Regions from separate parts of the Bacillus sp. BC05(2025) genome, predicted to be linked through region 1. Evidence: riboswitches for the same ligand, from Rfam matches in the RefSeq annotation. Region 1 holds a riboswitch; each other region holds the start of a gene.
What was found. A riboswitch is a leader RNA that binds a small molecule or an ion and turns the genes downstream of it on or off. The one in region 1 is predicted to bind thiamine pyrophosphate.
Positions count from the first base shown of each region.

Region 2: another riboswitch for thiamine pyrophosphate. It lies ahead of thiT (energy-coupled thiamine transporter ThiT); the one in region 1 lies ahead of tenA (thiaminase II).
Region 3: another riboswitch for thiamine pyrophosphate. It lies ahead of ACZ76X_RS22840 (MTH1187 family thiamine-binding protein); the one in region 1 lies ahead of tenA (thiaminase II).

Region 1 is NZ_JBWYRA010000001.1:127,799-138,205, forward strand. Features, by position in the region: gene pdxR (MocR-like pyridoxine biosynthesis transcription factor PdxR) at 1-1,106, shown strand, start outside; gene ddlB (D-alanine--D-alanine ligase) at 1,229-2,143, shown strand; TPP riboswitch at 2,218-2,323, shown strand; gene tenA (thiaminase II) at 2,447-3,136, shown strand; gene ACZ76X_RS00665 (heterocycloanthracin/sonorensin family bacteriocin) at 3,533-3,832, shown strand; gene ACZ76X_RS00670 (nucleoside 2-deoxyribosyltransferase) at 4,246-4,707, shown strand; partial or broken gene ACZ76X_RS00675 (GH25 family lysozyme) at 4,709-5,133, shown strand; gene ACZ76X_RS00680 (YxiF family protein) at 5,187-5,687, opposite strand; gene ACZ76X_RS00685 (RNaseH domain-containing protein) at 6,205-8,592, shown strand; gene ACZ76X_RS00690 (DUF3959 family protein) at 8,801-9,571, shown strand; gene ACZ76X_RS00695 (DUF3995 domain-containing protein) at 9,714-10,130, shown strand; gene ACZ76X_RS00700 (hypothetical protein) at 10,269-10,407, shown strand, end outside.
Region 2 is NZ_JBWYRA010000010.1:101,196-111,602, forward strand. Features, by position in the region: gene ACZ76X_RS23920 (YitT family protein) at 1-279, shown strand, start outside; gene ACZ76X_RS23925 (hypothetical protein) at 428-646, opposite strand; gene ACZ76X_RS23930 (DUF4247 domain-containing protein) at 744-1,559, opposite strand; gene ACZ76X_RS23935 (DUF4178 domain-containing protein) at 1,572-2,078, opposite strand; gene ACZ76X_RS23940 (DUF350 domain-containing protein) at 2,100-2,504, opposite strand; gene ACZ76X_RS23945 (PspA/IM30 family protein) at 2,586-3,251, opposite strand; gene ACZ76X_RS23950 (lipoprotein BA_5634 family protein) at 3,654-4,232, shown strand; partial or broken gene ACZ76X_RS23955 (YolD-like family protein) at 4,368-4,499, shown strand; partial or broken gene ACZ76X_RS23960 (EndoU domain-containing protein) at 4,588-5,295, shown strand; gene ACZ76X_RS23965 (hypothetical protein) at 5,309-5,653, shown strand; partial or broken gene ACZ76X_RS23970 (IS3 family transposase) at 5,772-5,884, shown strand; gene ACZ76X_RS23975 (FeoB-associated Cys-rich membrane protein) at 5,934-6,101, opposite strand; gene feoB (ferrous iron transport protein B) at 6,118-8,106, opposite strand; gene ACZ76X_RS23985 (FeoA family protein) at 8,103-8,330, opposite strand; TPP riboswitch at 8,525-8,626, shown strand; gene thiT (energy-coupled thiamine transporter ThiT) at 8,713-9,381, shown strand; gene ACZ76X_RS23995 (sensor histidine kinase) at 9,590-10,407, opposite strand, start outside.
Region 3 is NZ_JBWYRA010000009.1:88,067-98,473, forward strand. Features, by position in the region: gene ACZ76X_RS22805 (DnaJ family domain-containing protein) at 1-145, opposite strand, end outside; gene ACZ76X_RS22810 (glycosyl hydrolase family 18 protein) at 518-2,542, shown strand; gene ACZ76X_RS22815 (ABC-F family ATP-binding cassette domain-containing protein) at 3,000-4,544, opposite strand; gene ACZ76X_RS22820 (hypothetical protein) at 5,001-5,774, opposite strand; gene ACZ76X_RS22825 (ABC transporter ATP-binding protein) at 5,841-6,590, opposite strand; gene ACZ76X_RS22830 (ABC transporter substrate-binding protein) at 6,587-7,585, opposite strand; gene ACZ76X_RS22835 (ABC transporter permease) at 7,582-8,355, opposite strand; gene ACZ76X_RS22840 (MTH1187 family thiamine-binding protein) at 8,327-8,647, opposite strand; TPP riboswitch at 8,748-8,849, opposite strand; gene ACZ76X_RS22845 (methyl-accepting chemotaxis protein) at 8,911-10,407, opposite strand, start outside.

The DNA of each region.
Region 1 (10,407 bases):
ATGGTGTTCGCTGGGAAAAGGGAATGATTGTTTTTAATAGCATTGCTCCAGACGAAAAGCTATTTGATGTGGAAAATTTCAAAAGAGCTTTTCTTACTCGTATGTCCATTGAAGGTGATGTCGTATTAAATTACGGATATGCAAAAGGTTATAAACCGTTAATGAATTATCTACTTCATTATATGGAAATGAAAGGTGTAGATATTTCGAACAAAGACATTTTAATTACAAATGGATTTACAGAAGGATTAGACATTGTACTATCCTCGTTATCCAAAAAATCAGGGCGGGTTATTTGTGAGAATCCGACTCATCATGCTGCACTCAAGCTTTTCCGCTTACATGGACTTGAAGTTCATGGAATGAGTATGAATGAAGATGGCATTGATACGAACGAAGTGGAAAAAAGTTTACGTGAAAAGGATTTTGATTTCGCGTATTTAATTCCTTCATATCATAATCCAACCGGTATTGTCACGAGTTCGGAGAAAAGAACGGAACTGATGAGATTATTTTCAAAATATAAGGTTCCTATTATAGAAGATGGGTTTAATGAAGAGTTACGTTATTCAGGTTCACATTTAGCACCATTATTAACTTTTGCTGGTGCAGGTAATAATGTGATTTATATTAGTAGCTTTTCGAAAGTACTTTTCCCTGGTTTACGTGTAGGCTGGATTATTGGCGATAAAGAACTGATTCATTATTTAGAAAGTGTAAAAAGAGCAAGAACAATTCACACATCTACTTTAGATCAAGCTGTTCTTTTTCAATATTTACATGAAGGATATTTTGAAAAATATTTAAAAAAGGCAAGGTCTGTTTATAAGAAAAAATATGAGTTAGCTGTTGGGGCGTGTAACGAGTACATTCCGTTTCAAAGAATGACCGGTGATGGTGGACTTCATTTATTTATAGAATTAGAAGAAAAAATTCATGCCCGCACACTTTTGCAAAAGTGTTATGAGCAAGGGGTTACATTTTCTCCTGGAGATGTTTTTTACTCTGATGGAGGAGGAGCGAACACGTTTCGATTAGGATTTTCACGTTTGAAAGAAGAAGAAATAGTTCGGGGAATCAAAATAATCGGTGATACAATAAAGTGAAGCTTTAATCAGTGGGGGGGTGTTCATCCCACACCTAACTGCATTGCTTCCGCTGAATTTTGAGGTGGGGGTCTTACTGCCTGTTAATGCGGGATAAAAAAATGAAATTTGGAGTTGAGGAAATGAGAATTGGCGTTATTATGGGGGGAGTATCCTCTGAAAAACAAGTATCAATTATGACTGGAAATGAAATGATTGCAAATTTAGATGAAAATAAATATGAAATCGTACCGATTACGTTAAATGAAAAAATGGATTTAATCGAAAAAGCGAAAGACATTGATTTTGCATTACTCGCATTACACGGAAAATACGGAGAAGATGGAACTGTTCAAGGGACACTTGAAAGTTTAGGTATTCCTTATAGCGGAAGCAATATGTTATCTAGCGGTATATGTATGGACAAAAATATTTCGAAAAAGATTTTACGTTATGAAGGTATAGAAACACCTGATTGGATTGAACTTACAAAAATGGAGGATCTAAATGTTGATGAACTAAATCAGTTAGGATTTCCGTTAGTGGTAAAACCAAACTCTGGTGGCTCAAGTGTCGGGGTAAAGATTGTCTATAATAAAGACGAATTAATTTCAATTCTGGAAACTGTATTTGAATGGGATTCGGAGGTAGTAATAGAGAAATATATAAAAGGTGACGAGATTACATGTTCCATTTTTGATGGAAAACAATTACCTATCATTTCAATTCGACATGCGGCTGAGTTCTTTGATTACAATGCGAAATATGATGCTGCTAGTACAATTGAAGAAGTTATCGAACTTCCAGCTGAACTGAAGGAACGTGTAAACAAAGCTTCACTGGCTTGCTATAAAGCATTAAAGTGCAGCGTTTATGCAAGGGTGGATATGATGGTGAAGGATGGTATTCCATATGTAATGGAGATTAATACATTACCAGGGATGACGCAAGCGAGTTTACTACCAAAAAGTGCAGCTGCAGCGGGAATTGAATATAGTAAACTATTAGATATGATTATTGAAACTTCATTAAGAGTAAGAAAAGAAGAAGGCTTTTAAGTAGCGGTATCATAAATGATTTTTGACAGTTACATGAAGTATGTTATGATGAATACAATACGAAAATTAAATATTTTATCCACTAGGGGGGCCTATTATAGGCTGAGATCAAATTGGAATTTGAGACTCTTAGTACCTGATCTGGTTAATGCCAGCGTAGGGAAGTGGGAAAGACATTGCTATTTTATGAATAAAAACTGTCACTTTCACTTTCTTTACGCCTGTAAAGAAAGTTTTTTTGTTTTACAGATATAATAATGGTGGGTAAATACTTAAATTTCATACATAATTGGAGGGATTTAAATGACTTTTTCACAATCATTACGTAAAGAAGTAGACTCAATTTGGGAAGCTAGTTTTCATCATCCTTTTGTAAAAAAACTTGGTGAAGGAACGTTAGATTTAGCTAGTTTTCGCTATTATGTGCTTCAAGATTCGTATTATTTGAGTCACTTTGCTAGAGTACAAACTTTAGGAGCTGCAAAAGCATTGGAATTAGAAACGACAGCTCGTATGGCACACCATGCTCAAAATACATATGAAGCGGAATTATCCTTACATGAGAATTTTGCGAAGAAACTAGGGATCACACAAGAAGAAAAAGATAATTTTATTCCTGCTCCAACTGCATACGCATATACTTCACATATGTATCGTGCTGCGTATGAAGGACATTTAGGTGATATCATTGCAGCAATTTTACCTTGCTATTGGTTGTATTATGAAATTGGTGAGCGTTTAAAAGAGTGTCAGCCAGAAGAGCCAATTTATAACGAATGGATTTCTGCTTACGGATCTGATTGGTTCCGTACATTAGTTGAAGAGCAAATTACACGGTTAGATACTATCGCTGAAAAAGTAACAGAGGCAGACCGAAATCGAATGAAACAACATTTTATTATAAGTAGTCAATATGAATATTCATTTTGGGAAATGGCCTATACATTAGAAAAGTGGCCGGTAAGTATAGAAGAGAAAAACGTAATAGGATAAAGACAAGAGGTATTGCAAAAGGCGCATCAATCTAAGTGCGTCTTTTTTCAATTTATCCCGCGTTAACGGACAGTAAAACTCCCACCTCAAAATTCAGTTGGAGCAAAGAAGTTAGGTGGGAGTCGGGCTGTCCGTTAACGTCCGATTGGTGAGGGCTGATAATCAGTGGGGGGTGAACAAAACCCCCACTGATTAAAGTTTCACTTTATAAAAATGAGCCCGTGGAAAAATAACCGAAAAATAGGTACATGAACAAGATACATCATCTAGTGATAGGTCATATTTTGTAGGTGTACGTATTGAACTTAGTTTATAGCGCTATTTCTACTAAGATTTAACAAACAGAAATATAGGAAAGCGTCAAAAGGTTATAGTTAATAAAAGGAGGTCATGAAAATGAATCAATTCCAACAAGAACTACAAGCGTTAAGCCTTAATGATTACCAGTCTGGAAATGTTGTGTATTGGGACCAGCAAAACCAATATCCATATTACTATATTGAAGATGGTGCTCGTCGCTGTGGCGGCTGTGGTGGATGTGGCGGTCGTTGCGGCGGATTTCGTTGTGGTGGATTCCGTTGTTTTGGTTGCTTCGGTTGTTTTGGTTGTTTTAGTTGTGGAGGTTGTGGCAGCTGTGGTAGTTGCTCTAATTGTTTTAATGGTACTTCTGATGCTATTGTAATATATGAATATTGACTACGAATATTCATATAAAATATTAGCTTTATACATGTACATGTCGACAAAGAATATAGCGCCATCGCTAGTGGATATATTCAATCATTCAAGTAAAAGAGTAACTCTTACCTTACTCTTTGTTCATATAATATAGGCTTGTTAGCGGAAATCCAAGACTCTTTATATTGAGAAATCAAGAAAAATCATTTTAAAGAGTCTTATCTTTTTTTCATACATTAAAGAGAAGCTAGCAAAAGCTAACTACTCGACCCTAGGGTATGAAGGGAATAAGAAACTGTATTTTGTGTTATAGACAGAATGTTTTGTTTTATTGAAGGGATAGATATTCATATTTTTTAAAATTAACGATACTATCCATGTAATATACGAAATATTTAAATTTTATAAGAGTGAAAGGATGTATAGGTGATATGGAGAAAAAGAATACCAGGGTTGTTAGGGTATTTATAGCAAGTCCATTTTTTAATGATGAACAACTTAACAGAGTAAAGAGACTAGAAAATGCGCTTAGTAATAATCCTTTTGTTGCAGATATTTTTTCAGCTAGGTTCTATCAACATGAACATTTAACTTTTGGATCTATGGAGTGGAGAACTGCAGTTTTTCATAATGATTTAAAATATTTAAGAAGAGCGGATGTAGTAGTGGCAATTCATGATTTCGTGAATGGGTGTGTAGATAGTGGTACGGCTTTTGAAATTGGTTACGCATATGCATTTCAAAAGCCTATTATTTTGATAAAAGAAAAAGAAAGCATACCTAATCTTATGTTAGTCGAAAGCTTATATGCCTATCTGACAAATGTAGAAGATATTGCCACGTATGATTTCATTAATATGCCACGTATTCCATATAAAGGTCCGCTGGAGTGAATTGAAGCAGCACAACATTCCTTTTGGTAACTATGAATTTTGGCGCTTTGTTTCCATTGCTGATGCGAAGAAAGAAGTGCAAGACAGGGTGATAAGAGTGCTACGGTTTGTGTTGCAGATGTAGAAGTGAAAACAATGAATGATATGAGAACGGGGATACAAGCTTTTATCGATAAATTATACCATTTAGGTGCTAAGAAAGTTGGTTTATATGTTGGTCAAAATATGTATGCACCTTTTGGTATGACAAATGAAAAAGCTGACTTTGTATGGATTCCTCGTTATGATGGCAACAAACCAGCGTATCCATGCGATATCTGGCAATATACTGAAACAGGGAATGTACCTTGAATCGGTAAATGTGACCTTAATTTACTTATAGGTAATAAGTCACTGTCTTGGTTTACTGAATCAGCAACACAAGAAGTTGTACAAGCACCTAAACAAAACATCATCCAAAGTTGGATTGTTTTCACAATTTAGATTTTCGTTATTCCCCACATACTGAATTCATAATGATATTCCGTCCTTTCGATACATACGCCGAATTCTAAATCATCACCAACTAATACAAAATCGGTATACCCAGTTAGAAATCTTGATATGGTTGATAACTCTTCTAAATTATCGAATACTTCAGCAATGTTTAGCTTAACTGCTTCAATTTTACCACCCTTAGAGAAAAAGAGTCTCCCTTGATTAAGTGGAAATTGAATAGTTTTAGCTGTTTCTTTTAACAGTGCAATTGATAGTCTTCTGTTTTCTTCATAATCAGTGCTACCAAAAATTTTTATGTTTGAATTTTGTTCTAGCGTATTAAATAATTCTTTACAAAATAAATCATTAGATTCGGCATCCATAAATGAGTCCATAGAAATCGTAACAATATTAGAAAGTTCGTCTATCAGTTCTTTTCTACTAGCGTTTCTTTTTGCTTTCATTTTTAGAATTTCGATCCGGCTTTTATTCATATTACTCAAAATTTTTCACACCTTTAGTTTTTTCCTTTTTTCTTGTATCCTTCAAAATCTTCTGGATAATGTCTATAGTTTTGATTATATCTTCCTTTTTCATTATCTGCAGTATGGAAATGGGAACCTTTTCTCATTTTATCTTCTCTATGCTCAATTATATGCACTTTTTCATTTTTAATATTAGAATAGTGGCCAGTGAATACAGAGGCGAAAAAGGTAATAGGATAGTGAAAAGAGGTTTTGATATACATATGTATGGTCAATACCTCTTTTATAATTTTTTGTAAAATTATTGTAAATCCCAAATACAATACGTAACATATATTGTATAATTCGAATGTAATACAATAACGATTAAAGAGGGGGTCTATGTATGATAATTTCTTTTAACTTTTAGTAGAGTCATGTCATTAATATATAAGTCGGATAAGCGGTATTTGCTATTCTTTTAAATAATTAGATTATGTGATAATACTTTAGTTTTTTGTGATCAAGAAAAATGAAGAAAGGAAGTAATCATTTTATGGAAAAATTAAAGTTGTTAACATTTGAAAATATAGTAGAACCTCTTTTAAACGAAAGCGTATCATTTATATATTTTCCTATTGAATGGCTTGATATTGTAGAGATACATTATAAGACATTTTTATTAACGAGTAAGTTGAAACGGTTGAATGAAAGATTATATGATATGTTTTCTGATATATTATTTATTCAGCATAATCCATATGTATTAAATGAAAATACACCATGGATTGTATGTAAAGAACCTATTAGAAAAGAACAACTTGATTATATTTTTCAAAGTTGGTATGAGATTATTCATGATTGGAAACCGAATAAATTAATAGATTCACCAAAATATGAATGGCATTACGATTTCATTTCTAATTTAACAGTATTACTTGATAATGAAACATATTCAAAGTGGGTGCCCGCTTTAATTTCACATATTTTTTGTGAACGGCCTTTACAGTTAGAAAACATACACGAAGAAGATATATATTTTTCTCCTCTTAGATCACAAAATATTTGTGAGGCTATGTCAGAGCCCGTTAAAGATGAAAAAACACAAGATTATTTTGCCTATGTATATCGGTTTGAATGTATAACGCGCGGAGGCGAGAATATTCCATTATTAAATGTCTCAATAGGAATTCGGAGATTTTATCAAGAATCTAACCATCCAGATATTCCTTTGCTTTTGAGACGAAAACGAGGCATGATTTTAATTTCTACTCCAGAACTTGCATCGAATAATAAAAAAGTTCGGTTTGTAAAACTAAAAGTACAACAAGCTACAAACGGTATAAAGTGGATAAAGATATTTAGAAATTTAAAAGATGATTTTCATATAGGGGGAGAAGTTGAATTAGAGCATATTCTTCAATATCCGAAAGATTATATGCTAGGAGAAAATCTTAGGGTGTTACTTCCATACAATGAGAGAATATATAAAGTTCAAGGTACGAAAATAAAACCTGGTATAAAAGTAAAGGAAAGAGAGTATTTATTTAAAGGGTTTCAGCAAAAATTTACTGATTTCACATTACTCCCAGAATGTAAAAAGGTAGCAACAAATAATGAAAATGAATTATTCCCATTAATTGCACCAAAAGGATTAGAAACGATAACATTAGAAATATGGTCTGAAAAAATATCGTTGGAAGTTGAACAAGCGTTATTTGAAAGTAAAATTGTGCTAGCTCAAATCGGTGAGTCATCGTATGTATTAAATGCAGATTCTCCAGTATTGTTAAAAATAGTAAGATGTAATATTGAAAAAGTATTGCAAAATCCATATAGAATGCAATATTGTCAGAAATACAAATCAAATTTAGTAGAGGATGTTATGAAAGCGGTCAATGTTACTGCAGGTGAGCGCAAGAATGTGACATTGGCGTTAATTGCAATGGAAAATTGTGACGGGCGTGAAAAAATTGATCCAAAGCAAATTGTTAGAGAAGGGTTTGCGCGTACAAACCGTATTTCAGCATTTATTAATTTATTTATAGGTCAAAGTGTATCTCGTAAAACTATTATACAGTGTATTTTTAACTTATTAGAACAAAGAGGGTTTATGAAACGTAGTTGGAATAAGATAAATTTAACTTGTACATATGTTAATTTATCAATTGAACGAATCTCGAAATTTGATTTCTTACCTATTATTTCACAAATAAAAGGAAAAGAAATTTCATATAAATTATATGGGAATACAAATTGGCAAACGATTGATCATTTATTATTAAATGTAAATAAACATAACGCCTTTTTACCACAACCTTCAAAAAGAAATGATATGGGAATTCAATTTAAACAATTTGTTTCTGAAACATTAACAGGAATTTTACAACATGCAAAAGAAAAAAATGAACAAGTATATTTCATTATAGATGCGAATGTAAGAAAACATTGGATAAAAGAGTTACAAAATCAAAAAATCGATATAGATACTTTCCCTGACTTTTTTCCAGATGTGTTAAAAGTCCCAAACTTAAATATTATTAGGATAAATACATCTTTTGATGTACCAAAATACGGTGCAATAGAATGTGAAGATATGCTGGATGGTACAAGTTTATATGTAGATGAAAAAGGAATGTATTATAGCACTGGTGAATATTCGCTTAATGGTAGTGAAACATTGCAGCGATACATACTTGAAATTTTACCAATAGGTGTAAAAGCAGTAGAAAGGAATGATATTGCCAAAATGGTACATTACATGTGCTGTAATTCAAGTATGCTTTTGGAAAAGAATATACACATGCCATATTCCATGCATATGGCGAAAGTAATAAAAAGCTATATGACGGATATAGATGCAAGAGAGTTTAAAGAGTTTGATGATGAACTGGATGTAGATATAGTGAGAATAGAAAAGAAAGATTCCATTATTTTGCTTTGAAATATAATAGACAAATCCTTGCCATTATATCGGTCAGGATTTGTCATTTTTTCATGTAAATAAGGATATCTTTTGTCATGTATCTTCTCTTTTACATATTTACTTTATTTCTATACAGGATTAAGATGTTTTTTAGAAATAAAAAACTATATCATTTGGAAAAGCAATATGAATGAATTCAAAAGAAATTTGAAAGGAATGAGGAATTGTGAAGAAATTAGATGTGCTATTCATGCTATTGAGCGGCCTCTTTCCAGTTGCAGGAATTATGAAGCAAATCCCACTAGAACAATCTTTATATATTGGAGGCCTTTTATTTTTCACTAGTTTCGGTAGTTATTTTGCGAAAAAAATATATTCACGCATATGTAGCTGGATAGCATATGCGCCGTTTATTACACTACTGTTAGTCATTTGGCATCAAGATATTTCAACAAGTTCAATCATAGCGAATGCGAAAATTGCTGCTTGTATCGCTTTAATTCCATGTTTATTCCGTTTTCGTACATATGGACTTACTTTCGGTTTATTCTCATTATGGGCCGCTTTACTTTGGGATATTAAAGAAGTGCAGTCGTTAGTTATACTTGAACGTATGTCGAGTTTAATGACAAGTAATTTCAAATATCTTATGCTTCTAGTTGGTGGACTTATATTAGGTGGATTAATTGCTATGTTATTACACCGTAAAGAAGAGGATAATAAAGAAAATATAACTTTATTTCAACAAAAAAAGAAACGTAAAAAACATTTATTTAAGATTCCACTCCCAAGATTACCGAAATTTAAGTTAAAATTATTTAAATTTGGTGGAAAAGTATCAAACCAAAAAACGCCTGAAAAAATACGTGAGCATAATTACGAAGAAACAACTCCAGCTGCAACATATGAAATGGCAGAGCAAATGCATCAATATAAAGAGGAAACTGCTCAAGGACAAACGAGGATGGAACGTCGTAGAAATAGGTATAATGCATAATGAAGTTAAAAGCCCCTTAATGATTAATCAATTTTAAGAAAAATCATTAAGGGGTTTTTATGTCATTAAAAATAGATTGCTAAAGTGAAATTTATAGCATACTCTAAAATCGAGGACTAAAATAAAATACTGGGAGGACAAAATGCTTATTATTACATATATTTCTGTCTGTATATTATTTTTAGTTAGCTTTTTACATGTTTACTGGGCTTTCGGGGGTAAGTGGGCGACAAATAGTGTCATTCCAACAAAAGCTGGAGAAAAGGCGTTTACACCAGGTACAGGAATGACATTGTTCATCGCGCTATTACTAAGTATGGCAGCGATAATTTTATTACAACAAACGAATATTGTTCATTTCGTATTTCCTAATATTATTGTTCAAATGGGATCATGGGTTTGTATGATTGTGTTTTTCATAAGAGTAATTGGTGAGTTTCATTATTTTGGTATTTTTAAACGCGAAAAAGATACGAATTTTGCTAGGATGGATACTGTTTTATTTATACCACTTTGTGCATTTCTATCTTTATCATTTTTACTCGCAATTATAACGTGAACAAAAAATAGTAGCAGCTTTTTTATATTAAATATAAATGTAAATTGGCAAGTGTAAAAGTGAAAAATCTAGTAGTAAATAAAAGGAAGTAAGCGCCTTTTTATCGAATTATAGATTATTATGAAAGGCGGGTGCACGATGAAGTATGTAAAAGTCAGTATGAATGGCGGAAGTGAACACAAATTTTCGATGACTTTAGAACGGTTTAAAGAACTTATTACAACAGAGAATGGACTATTAGAAAATAAATTAGTTAGTATTGAAAATGTAATGATTA
Region 2 (10,407 bases), on a different contig from region 1:
GTTGGTTTAAGTGGTTCGAAAGCATTTAAAATCATTACGAAAGAGCCTGAATTAATGGTAGAAACCATTCGCGATCGTTTAGGCCGAAGTGCAACATATAACGAAGTATACGGTGGTTATTCAAGAGAGAAATTCAAAGAAATTTCTTGTGTAATTAACCGTTTAGAAGAAAGTAAAATGAAAGAACTTATTAATGAAATCGATCCACACGCCTTTATTACAGTTTATGACGTAGCAGAAGTAAAAGGCGGTAACTTTAAGAAACGTGATATTCATTAATCGTTATGAAAAACGAGGGTGTGCCAACATTTTGGTACACCCTCTTCTTTTACCATTGTCAGTTTTTGTCGGCAAGTCGATATATTGCAATAATCGCTGATATATTTGGAGTTGCGGTCGATATATTCCAATAATCGTTGATATATTTTTACTCGCCCCATCTTCCCCCGCTCTTAATCCATGCTACGTATTTTTGAAAGGCGGGCACTTCTTGTTGAAAACGAAGCGGAACATATAGAAAAAGAGTACATGTACATAGTATCCATAGAATACCTACTACAAAGTGAAATTTCATCGTTGTGCCGATAAACAAACTTAAGAATAAGACGAGGAACATCATTACACTAAATCTTTTATACATAGTCATACTAATCCCTCCTTATACATGAATTGTACCAGCTACAAGGAATTAATTTCCATAATAAAAAGACCGAAAAGCAACTTCTCCTTTTCGGCCTCTATACCTATCTTCTCTTCGTAATCTTTCCTGAACCACCGACCCTCGTTTTCGGAGGCGATGTATTCCTTGGCGGCGTTTTAATAGATGATTTCGGCTTCACATCTGATCCGCTTGAACCACCTGGATTTTTCGTTATTTTCCCTTTGCTTCCAGTAGAAGGCGGAGGCGTACTACTTCCTTTTTTCGTAATACTTCCTGTATCTCCTACGGAAGGTTTCGAATCTACATGATCGCCTCGCTTAATGATAGATCCTTTCCCTTCCTTCGTAATTGGAGGCGGGGTTTTCTTTTCTTCTTTCGTAGGCGGTCTCTCTGGAATAACCGGTTTATGATTTTGTCTGTCATTATATCCGCGATAATCACCGTATGATGATTTTCGTGAACCGAATATATCGTTTAAAATACTCCCCATAATATATCCCTGCAAGAAGGATGGTTGGTAATTTTGACGGACAAATTCTTTATTACTTATTTCAATTAACGTATCAGATGGTTTCTCTTTATCCTTTTGCAGGTTATAAATCTTATCAGAATAAACGAGGAACATTTGATTTTCGTCTTCTTTAGATGCTTGCTTCGGTTCTCTTTCATTCATGAGTTCCTTTGCGACTTCAGGAACTGACCGATTGGCGGCCCTATACACGTAAGATTCTTGTTTACCTTCTTTTGCGACAGATTCTAGTGGATAACGGTCTTGAATCGACTTTGTCTGTCCGCCTTGACAACCTGATAAGGCATATCCAGCAACAACAAGTAACGTAACGATAGCAAGTATAGGGATCACGAACGATTTAATCATGGTAAACAATCGGTTTGACATGATTACGCCCCCTTACGTTGCTCTTATAATTTGTACATCAGCAGGAATAATTGCTTCTCCCTCATACATCATTGTGCGACCATTTTGCCATTCAATACGTAATAATTTTCGGTTATCTGATTGGAATTCCCATACATACTGTTCCTCTGAAGCAGAGAATGGTGTTTTTCCCATCACAACAACACGTCCGTTATATTGCTCTTCCATATGGTATTCTGTATCATCCATTTCAATTGTCGTCGGAATTTCATCAATCGAATCTAAGCGACCATCAATTGGTGTATATAATTTATAATATGTATTTTCACGGTCTTCAATTTTTAAATAACGAATATCTTTCCCGTCTTGTAGCGTTAAAACAATTTCTTTACGAGAATGCATACTCGTTTTCCCGGTCAATTCGTACATAACTAATGAAACTTCAATCATATCGCCAGGAGCTAACGTCAACAAACTTTTCTCCGGCTTTGGCGCTTCTGGGCTCTTCATTATATTTTTAATCCGTTTGAACAAACTCATGATCTACCCCTCCTTCTCTCTTTATAAACAAGCACCTAAAATAAGTGCACCAACGATATGCAATGATCCGGCTAACATCGCATGCGCAATACTGCCTTCTTTCGTACCTTCTTCTAAATCTAAACCAGCCATTTTCTTTAAAACAAACTCAATAAACATTTCTACTACTAACAAAATAACGAAAGAAACTGCTGATGCAAGTAGCGCTTGCCATAAGTCATTTGCTTTCGTAATCGATTGAGATAAAATGTACCCTTGCGCGAATAATTTCATGACGAAACGAGTTGTTACAGCTGTATTCCCATTCTTTATTTCTTTTAAGTCATTGTATTTAGTAAAAATTGAATCAACCCACATAATTGCAAATAAAAGTACTGCACTTGCTCCAGTCCATACAAGCATGGCTACTACATTTGTCCATGTCATTGCAAAACCTCCTCTTAAATGATAATAGAAAACCGACATGAATTTATTTAGACATGTCGGTTCATTTGTCTCTATTCTATATTATTTCTCATACTGCTTCATAATACGAGCTAATTCATCATCAACAGCAGAATTTTTGTTTAAGCTTGCGAATTCATCATCTAATGATTTTTCTTTCTTGTACACTTCGCCGCTTGCTTCTGCTTCTGCTTCTAATTGAAGAGCTTTCTCTTCCATACGGCTTAAACCAGCTTTTGCTGAGTTTGAATCAAATCCAGACATCGCCTGATTAATATTCTTTTGTGCTTTCGCCGCATTTACACGTGCTACAAGTGTTTCACGTTTATTTTTCAGCTCTGTTAATTGCTTACGCATTTCTTCTAACTTTAGGCGAAGATTATCAGCAGCAGCTTTGTTTTGCTCATAGCTTGCTTTATACTCATTCATCTTTTGCTCTGCATTTTGTTTTTCTTCAAGAGCACGACGCGCAAGATCAAGATTGCTTGCTTGAACAGCCATATGAGCTTGCTCTTCACGTTTTTTCACAAGTGCTTCTTGTTCTTCAAATAATATTTTAAATTTCTTCTCAAGTGCAATTTGAGCCGCTACACTTTTCTCAGCTTCTTGTACATCCGCTTGCATATCGCGTAAATATTGATCCGTCATCTTAACTGGATCTTCCGCTTTTTCAATTAATGAATATACATTCGACATTGTTAAATCTCGTAATCGTTTAAATACAGACATCCAAATTCCTCCTATGATATACCTCATATTTCAAATTCACTACTTGGAAAACTGAAAAATCTCCCTTAACAGTAAAGAATATTCATTTTTACAGCCTATGTGTTTATTATAACAAAACTAATATGTCCTTACATGTTATTTCCAAAATCCAGCCAATATAATATGACATTCCTTATAAAACATTGTATTCCTAATATATTCTCATTAACCCTCTTCTGAATTAACTTATTTTTATGCACTTTCACTAAATTACATTATTGTAATGTTACTGTAAGCTAACTCGATAGTTACGTTGTAATATTTCTTATACACTAATACCAGAAGCAACGAACAAGCTTCTCATCATTTCAGAACTAATACAAAAATGTATTTACTATAAAACATATAAAAGGAGAAATCATCATGAAAAAATTAGTAGGAATCGGACTAGCAGCAGCAATTTCACTTGGAGCATTATCAGGTTGCTCTTTATTAGGAGATAAAGCAAACGGTTTTGTACTGTACGGATCAGAAGAACAAGTTCAACAAATTACAGATAAAAACAAAAAAGAAGTGAAAGAAAAAGACTTCTATAAAATGAAAATGACAACATTAGAGGGTAAAAAAGTTCTTGTTATGGATAAGAAAACTGGTGAAGAGCTAGTGAAGAAAGAGTTACTTAGCAAAGTTGATGAAAAAGACGACACGAAACCACTTGATAAATTACCAGCTGTAACAGCAGAGCAAGGTGTATTATTTGCTAAAGAAAAAGTAGAAAATGCTACACTTGATGGGGCAAAATTAAAATACGAAGGCAACACAATTATCGGAAGTGGCCGTGCATATACAGATATGTATGCAATTGTTGATGACGCAACTTACAACAATGTAAAAGGTGATGAAAAATCTGTTGGGGTATTAAAATTCGATAAAGACCCAAGTAAAGAATTCCCTGGCTACAACGGCGTAGAAGCTTCTCAACTTGTAAAAATTAAAAAGTAAAACAAAAAATCTTTGCGAAATTGAAGTGCACCCCAATTGTTAGACACATAATTAACAATTGGAGGTGCATTTTTTATGGCTACATTTTCTTCAAAGGATAAAATACAAGGAGTAAAACGATATCTAGAAGGTACTGAAGGTGTTTTTTTACTTACTTGCTATATGACTGTCGTGGATATTGATCCGCTGAATAAATCTATAATTTGTACGGATGCATTTTACAATAATACGACGTTGAAATTTATTGATATTATTGATGCAAAATAAAAAAACGCTCACAATCGTGGCTCTTATTGTTACTTTACATACACATAAGCTTTATTTACAATTAAGCAGGTTTTATTTCACATCAATTGGTGACTCGTATAGTGGTGCAGCATGGTATGGAAGCGCGGCTGGTCATACTATATTGGCTGTTGGACAACTATTCGTAGGAACAAAAGGCGTGGATAAAATTGCAATGTTGAACCCTGGCACAAAATTAGCTGAGATTTCACGAACTGCTAATCAAAGCTTGCAAGACGCTGCATCCTTATTCAATCGTAATCGCAATGAGTTTGCTTTAGCTGGTGGAAATAATATACGCTCTGTATTTGATACACCTGACTTTAGGGCAGCTGAGGAAAAGCTATCGACCCATCAGTTTGCTAGTCGTGAAGGAGCTTCCAGTGGGAACACGCCATATAAATTTGACTCATCACTTATGGAGCATGTTTTTCATGGTGAAGTAAGACAAAAATGGTGGGGATTAAAAGCTGTTGGTTATCATCACGAGAATATGATGGGGGGAGAGATAATTCGCGTTACTAGGCCACCAAACCCTGCAGGAGTATATGTTGCAGAAGTAAAGGTTGATGGTATTGTAAAACAAGCTAAATCTTCATTTTTCCCTAAGGATTGGAATAGAGTCCAGGTAGTTGATTCTATTAAAGAAGCATATACCAATCGTGTTCAAATCGCTCCAAATAAATACGTAGGGCAAACTTCTTCTGGATTTAAGGTTGAGATGATTATTGAAAACGGAGAAATTACCACGGCTTATCCAAAATATACGAGAAGATAGTGAGGTTGTATTAATGAATTATTCACATGAATTTTGGCGTGACCCATTTGGTGGACTAAGAATTCGTTTACCAAAAGAAATTGCTATTGTATCTGACTTTATAGAAAACCTAGATGAAGATGAAGCGGATGAATACATAGAAGTTTTAGACCATGTCGTAGAGGGGAAGTACCCTAGTTATGAACTAGAATACAATGCTGCTGCTGTATTTATTGAACCTAAATATACAAGCGCGATTAATTATTACATTAGCCCACCAAATAATCAATGTAAATTAGAAACTTCAGAATTTAGGAGATTACTTTTGCTTTGGAGAAATAAAGTGATGACAGAAGGACGAGATATTGAAGTAGATTAAAAAGACTGCCTGTAATGAAGTGCACCCCAATTGTTAGACACATAATTAATAATTGGAGGTGCATTTTTTATGGCTACATTTTCTTCAAAAGATAAAATACAAGCAGTAAATGGAACAATTTAAGCAAGAACTAGAAACTTATATTCATTACTACAATCACAAAAGAATTAAAACAAAACTAAAAGGATTGTCCCTGTGCAATACAGAGTTCAATCCTTAGTAGCTGCTTAATATATTTGTCTAACTTTTTGGGTTCAATTCAAATTCGCAAAGCTTTTTTCTATTTATGAGCAATTTGCTCCATATCCGGACTACAAGTTTGCGACTGACATGACTTATTTAAAGAACATGCTGCGCATTTTCCTTTTTTACTTCTCTTTACAAAATTTACTAACGTGTATGCTGCATAACCAAAAATGATAGCTCCAATTATAATATTGACCATCACCCTAATACATCTCCTTCTAGAATCCGAGTAGGGATCCAACTTGGTATATAATAAGCGTTAATACATAAGCAACAACAAGTGGATACACGACAGAGAAAATCGTCCACTTCGCTGATCCTGTTTCACGTTTAATAACGGCTACTGTCGCTAAACACGGAACATATAATAAAATAAAGAACATAAATGCATATGCTGATAGCGCCGTATAGTGTGCTCCCATTACATTTCCTAGCACATCTTCTTTCACCGCATAAATAATTGCCATTGTAGAAACGACAACTTCTTTTGCTAAAAATCCTGTTAAAAGGGATGCAGCAGCTTGCCACGTTCCAAATCCAAGTGGTGCAAATAGTGGTGCGATAAATCCACCAATCATCGCTAAGTAACTGTCTCCCATATCAACACCAAATCCTGATGGACCTGCGTAGTTTAATAACCAAATGACAACAGAACCACCGAAGATAAATGTACCTGCTTTACGAACAAATCCTTTCCCTTTCTCCCACGTACTTAACCATAACGTTTTCGCTTGTGGTACACGGTAAGGAGGTAGTTCAATAACGAAAATAGATTTTTCCGCTTTTAAAATGGTAAGAGACATAATTTTTGTAACTAATAACGCAAGAACAATACCTGCAACATATAAAGAAAACACAACAGTTGCCTGACTTTGAGGGAAGAATACTCCCGCAAATAATGCATATACAGGTAAACGTGCCGAACAAGACATAAACGGTGTTACAAGAACTGTAAGTAAACGTTCTTTTTCTTGTTCAATCGTTCTCGCTGCCATAATACCTGGAACATTACATCCAAAACCGATAATCATCGGAATGAACGCTTTTCCGTTTAATCCGAAGAACTCCATAATTCTATCCATAACAACCGCAATTCGCGCCATATATCCTGAGTCTTCTAATAATGAAATGAAAAAGAATAGTGCAAAGATTTGTGGAACGAATACTAATACAGCACCAACACCGGCAATAATACCTTCTGTAACGAGTGCTTGAATAAAATCAGAAGCTCCGACACTTGTAAGTCCAGCTGTCACCCAATCCGTAAGCTGCCCACCAAAAAACTCATCTAACATATCTGACAATGGTGTCCCAATCCACGTAAACGTAACCTGAAAAATAAAAAACATAACTGCTAAAAAGATTGGAAGTCCTAAAATTTTATGTGTAATTAATCTATCAATTTTTTCTGAAAAAGGAATTTTTCCTTCTTTCTCATGCTTCATAACATTTGTTTTTAACTTTTCAATATACGCTTCACGAGTTTTATAAATATGCTCTTCCAACGTACAATCAAGTTTTTCTTCTAAGCGAGATCGAATGGCTACAAGTTCCTTATAAATTGGTAATGCTTTCATTTCTTTTTCTACTACTTCGTTATTGCTTAAAAATTGAAGAGCTAACCATCTTGGATGCTTGTAATTCGCTTTCTCTAAAAGAGCTATTACCTCTCCAATTCCTTCATCCATCTGTACACCATATGAAATAATGAATGGCTTTTTCTCATTTTTGTCATTTTCTTTAAGAGTCGCAAGTAATTCTTCACAGCCTTTTCCGCTTCTTGCAACGACAGGAATGACTGTTACACCTAATAACTCTGATAATCGTTTTACATCAATTACAATGCCTCGTTGCTTTGCCACATCGACCATATTTAATCCGATCGAAACCGGCTTTCCAAACTCAAGTAATTGCAACGTTAAATGCATATTTCGTTCAAACTGCGAGGAATCTACAATATTTAACATATGCTGAAATTCTTCTGTTAATAGAAAGTTTGTTACAACACCTTCATCACGCGAAACGGGATTTAAATCATAAACACCTGGTAAATCAATCAATGTTCCTTGCTTATCTTTTAATTTACCAACCTTCTTTTCTACTGTTACACCGCTCCAGTTCCCTACATATTCATAAGAACCAGTAAGTGCATTAAATAATGATGTCTTTCCTGTATTCGGATTCCCTAGCAAAGCTACCTTATTCACGCTAATTCCACCTTTATCATTTTCGCGTCACAATGACGAATACTAATTAACTGTCCACGACACTCCAATGTACAAGGACCTTTGAACATCGCTTTCTGCTTCAGGCGAAGTTCGCTTCCTTCAGCAAGACCGAAAGCAGCTAGTCTACGCTTTAATAGCTGATCTAAAGACTGAATACTTTTTACTAATACTTTCTCTCCAATTTTAATATCTACTAAGCTCATAACCTTCCCCCTCAGAAGAGAATGATAATTATTTTCAAAAAAATTATACCACACCCAATTTCTCTTGTACTATACCCTTTTGCTTCATATTTATTAACATTTCGCTACAATTCTATTTCAATTATTGTCATACTGTATTCGTTTGCCATTCTCATCCATTTCGCTTACAATAAACAATAGCAAATAAAGAATCTCGTTATCACTGGGGGAGCCATGCCGCTGAGAGGGAACACTTCGTTCCGACCCTTCGAACCTGTTAGTTAATGCTAACGCAGGGATTGTGCAAACGTCCGAAATACATACCTCTTTTTATTTACGTATTTCGTATCCTCCTATGATATCTATTCTTTTTTTGTACAACTTGGATTTAGGGGGAGACAACATGCGTAACACCAATTTACAAGCGATGATCGAATCTGCTATTCTTGCAGCCTTCGCCTTGGTCATCGATATTTTACCATTATCAATTAAACTTCCAACAGGCGGTTCCATTTCATTTGCTATGATTCCTATTTTTATTATTGCATACCGCTGGGGCTTTAAATCAGCTTTCTTAGGTGGTTTAGTTTGGGGACTATTACAAATTGTCGTGGGAGATGCTTACATTTTAACACCTGTTCAAGCATTCATTGAGTACTTCATTGCCTTTGCTTTTATCGGATTTGCTGGCTTATTCTATCGTCCAATTCAAAAAGCACTTTTAACGTCTAATGAAAATAACTTAGAACAATCAAGTTTAGGTAGCCGCAAAGAAAAACCTTCATCAAAACAAAACAAAGGTAAGAAAGTCCTTGCGTATATTATCCTCGCTACATTTATCGGTAGCTTTGCTCGCTACTTCTGTCACTTTATCGCCGGTATTATTTTCTGGGGACAATATGCACCAAAAGGTCAATCAGCAGTTCTATATTCATTAATTGTAAACGGCAGTACAATGCTCGGTTCTTTTATTTTATGTACCGTTTTACTTATATTTTTATTTCTTACTTCACCCCGCTTATTCAAAAGCATCAATGCTTATCAACTGAATTCGAACAAAAAGGGCGCTTAATGAGCGCTCTTTTTTTCATATCGTAATATCAATTAAAAATACAATAAATGCACAAAAGAAAATAAATACCATTATACTTAGCCAATTGCTATGCACGGTTGATCGACTCCTTACATAACCTCATTTTCTAACCAGATTATATCGCTTAAAAATAAAGATTAGGTAAAGATAATATGAAAATAAATTAAAAAAGCGTAGCATATATCATCTACACTTTTTTCGTTAAGTAAAAGTAAAATAATACACCGTCTTCTGTATTCTTTACTCCATATTCAGCTTCGTGTAATTCTAAAATATTTTTAGAAATAGCTAGCCCAAGCCCCGTCCCACCTTGCGAACGCTTGCGAGCTGCATCCACGCGATAAAAACGATTCCAAATTTTATCTAATTGCTCTTCTTCAATGTGAGTACCTTTATTTTCAATACACACTTTTATACGATCCTTCTCATCTATTGTAGAAATAATAATATCTTCTTTATTTGGTGTGTAACGTATCGCATTCGTAATGAAGTTCACGATGACTTGTTCAATTCGACTTTGATTTGCAACTACTTCAAATGAACATATATTTTTATGCACATGAAGTTCTTTTTTCTCTATTTCCACAGAAAGATGTTCACATATATCTTCAATTACAGCATCAATATAAAATGCTCCCTTTTTCATTTTATATGTACCTGACTCAAATTTAGCTAACTCAAGCATATCCAAAATTAACGTATCCATTTTATCTACTTCTCGTTCCATTGCTTGAAAATAGTACTCTTTTTTATGCTCAGCTACCCCATCTTTTAAAATAGAAATACAGCTTTTCATAATACTCAGCGGTGTTTTTAATTCATGTGAAACACCAGAAATGAATTCTTTCCGCGTATTTTCTAACTTTCTTTCTTTTTCAATATCTTGTTCTAGCTGTCCAATATGCGAATGGAGCTTATGAGATAATACATTAATATTTTTCGATAAATCACCAATTTCATCTTTTGAAGTAATCGGTATTTTTTCTGTGAAATCTAAGTGCGCTA
Region 3 (10,407 bases), on a different contig from region 1:
TTTTATAACTCATTCTCAGTTCTGGAGGTACCGTTGAAAGGTCTTCTAATTGTAGTGGTTTTCCTTTTCCCGGAATATGATCAAGGTCTCCATTCCGTATTGCTTGTCGAATTTTTTCTTCAGCAATGTTCAAAAAGACATCCACACCATTCGCTCCTTTACATATTTTTACTATTATTTTACATGATATTTTCTCATCTCGCTACGCTATTACAAATTGATTTCATACAATTTTTTCTCAAATTTAATTCCAAGAAGCCTTTTCTTCCCTAATCAATATTTTATTTTCATGTGTAATCCGTATTAGAGCCACTTCATATTGAGAAAGTCTTTTTGAATCCAATAAAGCGTTTACACAAAATCTTACATTTGCTACGATTTAATCATCCCCAGCTCCCTTGTATAGACTTCGTGATGTCTGATCATTTTCATCTAGACGCTTCATACGTCTAGATTCATTTTGGTTTATTGGCGTAAGCCTTTAAATATATCTTTTATTTTGAAAGGAGAAATGACTATGAGATCAAAAAAATTCACGCTGCTATTACTATCCCTACTACTCTTCTTACCTCTTTTTCTCACAAACTTTATTAATCCAAATTTCGCATTAGCAGATTCACCAAAGCAAGGTCAAAAAATTGTTGGGTATTTTCCTTCGTGGGGCATTTACGGGCGTAATTATCAAGTTGCAGACATTGATGCATCAAAGCTAACTCATTTAAACTATGCTTTCGCTGATATTTGCTGGAATGGAAAACATGGAAACCCTTCTACTCACCCCGATAATCCAAATAAACAAACGTGGAACTGTAAAGAATCTGGTGTACCACTGCAAAATAAAGAGGTTCCTAATGGTACTCTCGTACTCGGTGAACCATGGGCTGATGTCACAAAATCTTATCCGGGATCAGGTACAACTTGGGAAGATTGTGATAAATACGCCCGCTGTGGTAATTTTGGAGAACTGAAACGATTAAAAGCTAAGTATCCTCACTTAAAAACAATTATTTCCGTTGGTGGCTGGACTTGGTCTAACCGCTTTTCTGATATGGCCGCTGATGAAAAAACAAGAAAAGTATTCGCTGAATCCACAGTTGCTTTTCTTCGCGAATATGGATTTGACGGTGTTGATTTAGATTGGGAATACCCGGGCGTTGAGACGATTCCTGGTGGTAGTTACCGTCCTGAAGATAAGCAAAACTTCACCCTACTCCTTCAAGATGTTCGAAATGCATTAACGAAAGCTACTGCAGAAGATGGGAAACAATATTTACTAACAATCGCGTCAGGTGCAAGCCAGCGTTATGCGGATCATACAGAGCTAAAGAAAATCTCTCAAATACTGGATTGGATTAATATTATGACATATGATTTCCACGGTGGATGGGAAGCTACTTCTAACCATAATGCAGCTCTATACAAAGACCCAAATGACCCAGCTGCGGATACGAAATTTTACGTAGATGGTGCAATAGATATTTATACAAATGAAGATGTTCCAGCAGATAAACTCGTATTAGGCGTACCTTTTTACGGGCGTGGATGGAAAAGTTGTGGAAAAGAAAATAACGGACAATACCAACCTTGTAAACCAGGTAGTGATGGAAAGCTCGCTTCTAAAGGTACTTGGGATGATTATTCTACCGGTGACACAGGTGTGTACGATTATGGTGATTTAGCAGCTAATTATGTTAATAAGAATGGTTTTGTTCGCTATTGGAACGATGTAGCGAAGGTACCTTATTTATATAATGCGACTACAGGAACCTTTATTAGCTATGATGACAGTGAATCTATGAAATATAAAACAGACTATATAAAAACAAAGGGTTTAAGTGGTGCAATGTTTTGGGAGCTAAGCGGGGATTGCCGTACAAGTCCAAAATATAGTTGTAGTGGACCTAAATTACTTGATACGTTAGTAAAAGAGATACTTGGTGGACCTATTACTCAAAAAGATACTGAATCACCAACAAACGTAAAAAATATTGCTGTTACAAATAAAAATTCAAACTCCGTTCAATTAAATTGGACTGCATCTACTGATAACGTAGGAGTTACGGAATATGAAATTACTGCCGGAGAAGAGAAATGGAGTACAACAACAAATAGCATTACAATTAAAAACTTAAAATCTAATACAGAATACACATTTTCAATAATAGCAAAAGATGCTGCTGGGAATAAATCACAGCCTACTTCTATTCTTGTAAAAACAGATGATACGAACACAACACCTCCTGATGGAAATGGGACTGCTACCTTTTCAGTCACTTCAAATTGGGGAAGTGGCTACAACTTCTCGATTGTAATTAAAAATAGTGGAACGACCCCTATTAAAAATTGGAAATTAGAATTTGATTACAACGGCAATTTAACACAAGTTTGGGATTCTAAAATTAATAGTAAAATAAATAATCATTACGTAATTACGAATGCAGGATGGAATGGTGAAATTCCTCCTGGAGGATCCGTTACAATCGGAGGGGCAGGAACAGGCAATCCTGCTGAGCTTGTAAATGCATCCATTAGCGAAAACTAAACGTAACCTCCATTAATTATTTCACTAAAGTTTGAATTTAGGTTTAAGTACTCTATCCTAAATTCAAACTTTTAATTTTATGAAAAATCACAACTGAACATTATAATAACCTATTATAATTATATTTAATTTCCAATATGAAGTTTGCGTGAAGTTCATCTGAATTTTACATGAATTCCCTTTAATTTCTATTGTCTTCCTATACTAATCACATTATCCTTTACATATAGGAATTATTTTTATTCCATTTCAAACTATCTACATATATAAAGAAAGATAGTCGCCTATTAGGGAAAGGCATCTAGTATTATTATAAATATAAACATAACAAAAGAAAAAGCACGCTTATAAGCGCACCATAAGAGTGCTTCTTCATACAATTCTCATGTAAGAGTTCTCGAAAATCATGTTAATCACAAAGAAAAGGCATTAGCTTATACAAGCTAATGCCTTTTCTTTATTCATATTTTTCAGCGTTCCATTCTTCTATATTCCATACTTTTGTTATCCACGCTTCATAGAAAGAAGGCTCATGTGAGACAAGTAAAACTGTTCCTTTATATTGTTGTAACGCTTCCTGTAAAGACTTCTTTGTTTCTATATCCAAATGATTAGTTGGTTCATCTAAAATCAAAACATTGCTTTTCGTTACAATCAGTTCGCATAAACGTACTTTCGTTTGTTCCCCGCCGCTTAATAAACGAATCGGTTTTAATACGTGTTCTTCTTTTAATCCACACTTCGCCAATGCTTGGCGCACTTCTTTCTTTGTCATATCTGGTCGTTCTGCCCAAATTTTCTCTAATGGTGTTATTTCTGAAGCAAACTCTTCCTGGGCAAAATAAGCAGCATTTACTCGTTCTCCAATAGAAATTGAACCACTTAGCGGTTTTATTTTGCCTAATAACGTTTTTAACATCGTCGTTTTTCCAATTCCATTATGACCAACAATCGCTATCTTTTCTCCTTTTTTCACTTGTAAATTCAACTCTGGACATAATGGATCACTATAACCTATCCTTAGTTTCTCAGCTTGTAGTATACGACTCACTGGCTCCTCATAAACTTTGAAATCAAAACGTGATCGAGTTACAGGATTAACCTTTTCAACCCTCTGCATTTTCTCCAATACTTTCTCTCGGCTTTTAGCCTGTTTCGCTTTTCGAATTTTATTTTTTTGAATAAATGTTTCTAAGTGAGAGATTTCTTTTTGTTGTTTCACATACGCCGATTGTAATTGTTTCTTTTGCACTTGGTAACTTTGCATAAACTGTTCATAATTCCCTACGTATCGCTTCACTTTCCCTCCTTCTAGATGATAAATCACATTCGTAATACTGTTTAAAAATACTTCATCATGAGAAATGATCACATAAGCTTTTTCATACAGTCTCAAATACGATTGCAACCATTCTATATGAGCTGTATCTAAATAGTTTGTTGGCTCATCTAGCAATAAAATATCAGCTTTTTCTAAAAGGAGCTTCCCAAGTAATAACTTTGTTCGTTGTCCTCCGCTTAACTGTGAAACATCCTTTTTTAAACCTATTTCAAGTAAACCTAAACCGATTGCTACTTCATCAATTTCTGTATGAATTTGATAGAAATTAGAACTTTCCAATATAGTTTGTAATTCTCCATACCTTACTAACAGTTTTTCTATTTCTTCTGCTCCATCCATTTCTTCTGCAATTTTTAACATTTCGCATTCAATCGTATATAAATCCGAAAATGCGCTTTGTAAATATCTTTCAACTGTGATTCCCTCTTGTAAATCAATATGCTGCTGTAAGAAACCTACCTTCACATGCGGGAACCACTCAATGTTCCCATCATCATGTATAAGTTCTCCTGTTAAAATTTTTAACAATGTTGATTTTCCAATTCCATTTTGCCCTACTAATCCAACATGCTCGCCCTTTAATAGCCGGAAACACGCATTATATAAAATGGTCTTCTCACCATACGAATGACTTACATTTTCTACTGTTAATATACTCATGTTTTTCTCTCCTTTACTTATGGTTCATAAGCTAAATAGAGAAAGCAACAGTATAAAGTAAAACTTTAATCAGTGGGGTGGTCTTCATCCCCCACTAATTAATAGTTGAACCAACCGGACTTTAATGGGCAGCTGATTCCCCACCTAATTTCTTTGCTTTCGCTGAATTTTGAGGTGGGGGTCTTACTGCCCATTAAAGTGGGATAAAGCCTTATTTAATTATGCATATAAAAAATGGGTAAGGTGAATACACCTTACCCATTACATATTATCGTAAAAAAGGATTAAGGTTCTTTACCTGCTGTCTTCAATTTAGCTTAATCGTTAAAAATGGGCAGACTTCTCCCTTATCAAACTAAAACCATTTGAAGAACAGTTGATAAAGTCATTTTATCCTTTCACTCCTTTAACATTTGTTATATTAAGAGTATAAACTACTCTTTTATATTCTATTCTCTATTGTTCTTTTTGTTCCTTCTCCGTTTTATCGTTCTCTGCATAAATTTCTTTATACATCTTTTCTAATGCATATGGACTTGTAAAGATAATTGTTAACGATTTCCACATGTAAATTCTTCTTTGTAATTCTATCCCATACTCTTTACTCACTATATTTTTCACTTCTGGGATATGATCTTCAGTTTGAAATTGTTGCACAGACTTCAATTCATTCGTTTTAAAATCTGTTAAAAATCCTATTACACTTCGCCCATGTTCCTGTGACCTTTCTTCTAAATCAAACTGAATCGAATGAACGAAACCTAAAACGTGAAAGATTTGAGCATGCAACCCGACAGCAGCACGCTTTTCCATTAAGTTGTAGCACTCTCGTTTTAACTCTTCTACCATTTCTAAAGAATTTCTATTAACTTTCCTTTTGCCAACAAACATAAATTTTACAATATGAGCGACTGCTCCCATACTTTTTAATACACTCTCTAGAATTTCTACCGCATCTTCCACATAACCATTTGTAATTATAGAATGAATAAATTCATCTAATAACGCTTGAAACTTTTTAACTAAATGTAAATCACATAATTCTGGAACATCTTTTCTCAATTGATCCCGGCCTTGAACCCACTTTAAAACTTCTATCATTTCTTCTTCTTTTAATTCATGATGTTCCATACCATACTTCATTAATAAAATATAATTTTTTAATAAGGACTTTCCTTCTTCAAGATTATCAGCTGTTAACGAATCAACTATTTGCTCTATAGATTTCATCTTTCTCCCCCTATACAAAAAAGCCTCTTAACAGTAATTATACCAAAAACTGTTAAAAGACTTTTTCTATTTTTTCATATAAGGAGCTAATACCCTCAGAATTTCTTCCTTATCCTTCTTTAACTCCAGTGATGTTAACATATCCATCGTTCGTGGTCTAGGTAATTTCACTTGTACCTCACCAACTATTGATGCTGGTCTTTGAGATAAAATAAATACGCGATCCGAAAGCAAGATTGCCTCATCTAAGTCATGTGTAACCATAACAATTGTTTGCTTCTCTTGATGCCAAGAGTTCAAAAGCCAGCTATGTACTTCCATTTTTGTAAAGGCATCTAATTTCCCAAAAGGCTCATCAAGTAGCATAATTGGTTTTTCACATAAATATGTGCGCAGAAAACTAATCCTTTGGCGCATACCACCAGACAATTCATCTGGATAATGATCTGCATATTCATCTAGCTGAAACTGCTTTAATGCTTCCATTCCTTCTGTGAGCCTTTGTTTTTTCGGTTTCCCTTCGATTTCCAATGGCAGCACTATATTTTGCAAAGCTGATCGCCACGGTAGTAATAAATCTTGTTGAGGCATATAACTTACGACATCTTGCTCTTGTACGTGCTTATCCTTATACGTTACATTCCCGCTTGTTGGATTTTCAACATTTGCAATCATATTTAATAATGTGCTTTTCCCGCAACCACTCGGTCCTACAAAGGAAACAAACTCTCCTTCTTGTATAGAAGCACTAATATTTGCTAATACATTCTTTCCATCGAAAGATTTTACAATATCTTTTATTTGTAATCCGCTCATTTTTCGCTTGGAAGGAACTCATTTGTAAAGGCATCTTTCACATCAATTTTCTTCTTAATAACTTTGTTATCATATAAGAAATTCATGTAATTCTTCCAAACTTCTTCCTTCTGTACTCCCCATGCTTTTGCATCATCTTGATACTTCGTACTTAACCACTTTTGACTTTCTTGTACTAAGTCTTTATTTACATCTGGAACAGCTTTAATTAAAATATCAGCAGCTTCTTTCGGTTCTTTAATTGCAAAGTTATAACCTTCTGTCGTTGCACTCATAAATTTTTTCACAAAGTCTTTATCTTGTTTCGTATGTTTTTCACTCGTAATCATAACAGGACTATAGAAATCAAGCGCTGGATCTAGGTCTTTCACCATAATCGTATTTAACTCTTTTCCTTGGCGCTTCGCTTCAATTCCATCCCATCCGTAATAAATCCATTCAAAGTCTGCATCTCGACCGATTGATTTAAAGAAATCTGTTTGTCCTAAGATGATTTTTTCAACTTTATTAAAATCAGCTTGATTTTTCTCCATAATTGTCTTTAATGTAGCTTCTTCTGCTGGTCCTCCCCAGCCTCCGTAACGTTTGCCTTCAAAATCTTTCGGTGAAGTCATGTTATCTTTCTTAAGCGATGCAAAAGCTGAAGTGTTATGCTGAATAATCGCTCCTACAGACACAACAGGAATACCTTCCACACGAGCCAGCGTTACATTTTCTTGTGCGCTTATTGCGAAGTCAGCTTTTCCTGAAGCTATCATTTGCTCCGCTGTCACATTATCACCAGGCTGAATAATTTCTACATCTAAGCCTTGCTTTTTATAATAATCTTTCGCTTGCGCTACATATAAGCCAGTATGATTCGTATTCGGAAACCAATCTAATACTACTTTTACTTTTTGATCTTTACTTGCACTTTCTTCTTTCTTGGTCGGATTACATCCAACCACACCTACCGCTAATAAGGCAGCCAACATAACTTTTAAACCTTTTTTCATTTTCTGCCGTCCTTTCTATATATCCATGGTGCTGTTATTCTTGCCATAAACTCCACGATAAAATACAGACATAATGTCACCATAACAATAATTGCTGCAACACCAAATACTCGGGCTGTTAAAAAGGATTTCGTAGCCCTCGTAAGCATAACTCCTAATCCTTCACTGGCACCGAGCCATTCTCCAATAATCGCTCCCATTACGCTATATGTAACTGCAATTTTTAACCCTGAAAAAAAGTATGGAAGCACTGCTGGAAACTTTACTTTCTGATAAACTTGCCATTTCGTTGCCTTCATCGTTTGCAACAACTTCAACATATTTTTATCTACCGTTTGAAAACCTTCTAAAATGCTAAGCGCAATCGGAAAGAAACAAACGAGTATGACTACCATTACTTTCGGTAGCATTCCATATCCAAACCAAATAATAAATAACGGTGCAAGTACAACGATTGGAATTGTCTGCGAAATAACAAGCAACGGATTTATTAAAATACGAAATAAAGGGATAACATCCATAATAATTGCAATACTTGTCCCAATTAAAATCGCAATGAACAGTCCAATTATAACCTCTTGCAGCGTTTGTATCGTATTTGGTAATAGTAAATCTTTCATTCCAATTAATTCTTGAACAATGGCTGAAGGCTTCGGTAAAATCCAAGGTTCAATTTTAAATAATGAAACAGATCCTTCCCATATCGCAATGAGAAGGATAAGCCAAATTGTTGTAATTAGTTTAGATTGCTTCTGGTTTTGCATATTCATCACGGTACTTCCAAACTTTTTCATCTATCGTTACACCAGTGCTTGGACGATAGTGGATTTTAATAGAAGTAATTACTTCTTCTGCTCCAGCATCCACACATGCTTGTTGTGCACGTTTAATGACATCAAGAAGTACATCTAATTCTCCTTCCAGCGTTGTTTCCATTGCCCCTACTTCATAACGAACTCCCGATTGTTGTACAACCTCAATTGCTTTATCAACAACAGAATACACATCTTTGTTCTTCGCTTGTGGTACTACTGAAAATGAAATTGTAACTTGTTGTGACATAGTAAAATCCCCCTTATAAAATGAAATATTAAAACAAGAAAAGGCTTTCCTACTGCGTAGGAAAGCCTTGTATGCAAGTTATTATAGAATAACATATGCTACATTACTTTAAGTAACTCCCTACGCTGGCATTATCCAGATCAGGTTGAGGGTCGATGTTTGTTTACATCCTCTCAGCCAATTGGCTCCCCGGTCCTTAATTCGTTTTCATTGTAGCATGATTTATTTTATTGAACAAACAAAAGCACGTATAATCATTTCAATTAACTTTTGAATTCCCCTATTAACTCTTGTAACTCCTGTGAAAGCCAGCTTAAAGAACTAGCTAATTCAGCAATATCTTGTACAGACATTTCCTGTTCTTTCAAACTTTCTTCAATATTATTACTACTATTTGCATACGTATTTGCAATAAGTGATAGTTCATTTACAACACGAACAATATTTTGGCTATTTTGCAATATATCACTTGAATTACTAGAAACAACTCTAACTTGATTTGTAACAGATTGTGCAGATTTTGAAATTTTTTCAAAGAAAGCACCACTACTTTGAAAAAGTTTCATTCCGGATTCTACTTCTTTTGAAGCTTTTTGTATTGAAACAGCAGCTTCTTCTGTTTCAACTTGTGTTTCCTCTATTAATTTCGCTATATCTTTTGCTGATACTTCCGTCTGCTCTGCTAATTTACGTACTTCATCAGCAACAACGGCAAATCCCTTTCCGGTTGCCTCACCATGTGAAGCTTCGATAGAAGCATGTAAAGCTAGCGAATTCGTTTGATTTGAAATACTCGTAATTACATTTACAATATCACTAATTTCTTTTGATCTCGTTTCCAAAGAATGAATGATAGAAGATAAATTTTGTACTGCATTTTGTATTATGTTCATTTGATTCATCGTCTGTTCAATAATACCATTTCCTTTTACTGAATGATGCTTCGTACCTTCAGACTCTTTCGTCATTTGCTTTGCAATATTAGTTATCTCTTCCATCCTATCTTCCATTTCATATACAATATCTAAATACTTTGGTACTGACGTTTCTTGTAATTGAACGCCAGCCCTTAACTCAACTATAGAACTTACGATTCCTTGGACTGCCATGCTATTTTCTTTCGTACTCACTGACAATTCTTGTGAAGATGAGGAAACCTGTTCTGCTGTCTGCTTCACTTTATCTATAATTCCTTTAAACTTCTCGATAGTATTATTAAAATACGAATTAATAATACCAATATCATCTGGTCTTTCCTCCAATTTAATACTCAAATCACCTTCACCGATTCTGCGCAATCCTTCACGTAAATCCCGTAATGGAGCAAGAGCGTTACGTACAATTAAAAATTGAATAACAGTTGCAATTAAAACAGAAATACAAATAAACATTAAACCTTGTATAATGAATTTTTCTTTTGTAATAGGAACAATAGAAGCATCTACATCGGCTGCAACAATTGCCACAATATTTCCGTCTCCATCTTTAATTGGCTCTAATATCGTTACCCATGTTCCTAATAGATCTTCATATACTACTGTCATGTTTGCTTTTTTCGTGCTCATTACCTTATCGTATGCTTTCATCCAAAGATCTGGTTGTTTATAATATTCTCCCGGCCTTACTTCAACAACATTTGCTAAGTCTGTAGACAAGTCGACGATTAGTAACTCACCTTTTTCATTTTTTTTTGCTCCAACAATATACGTTTGTCCAACACTATTCAATTCTTCCGTTGCTTCATCTAATTTCTCTGTTAA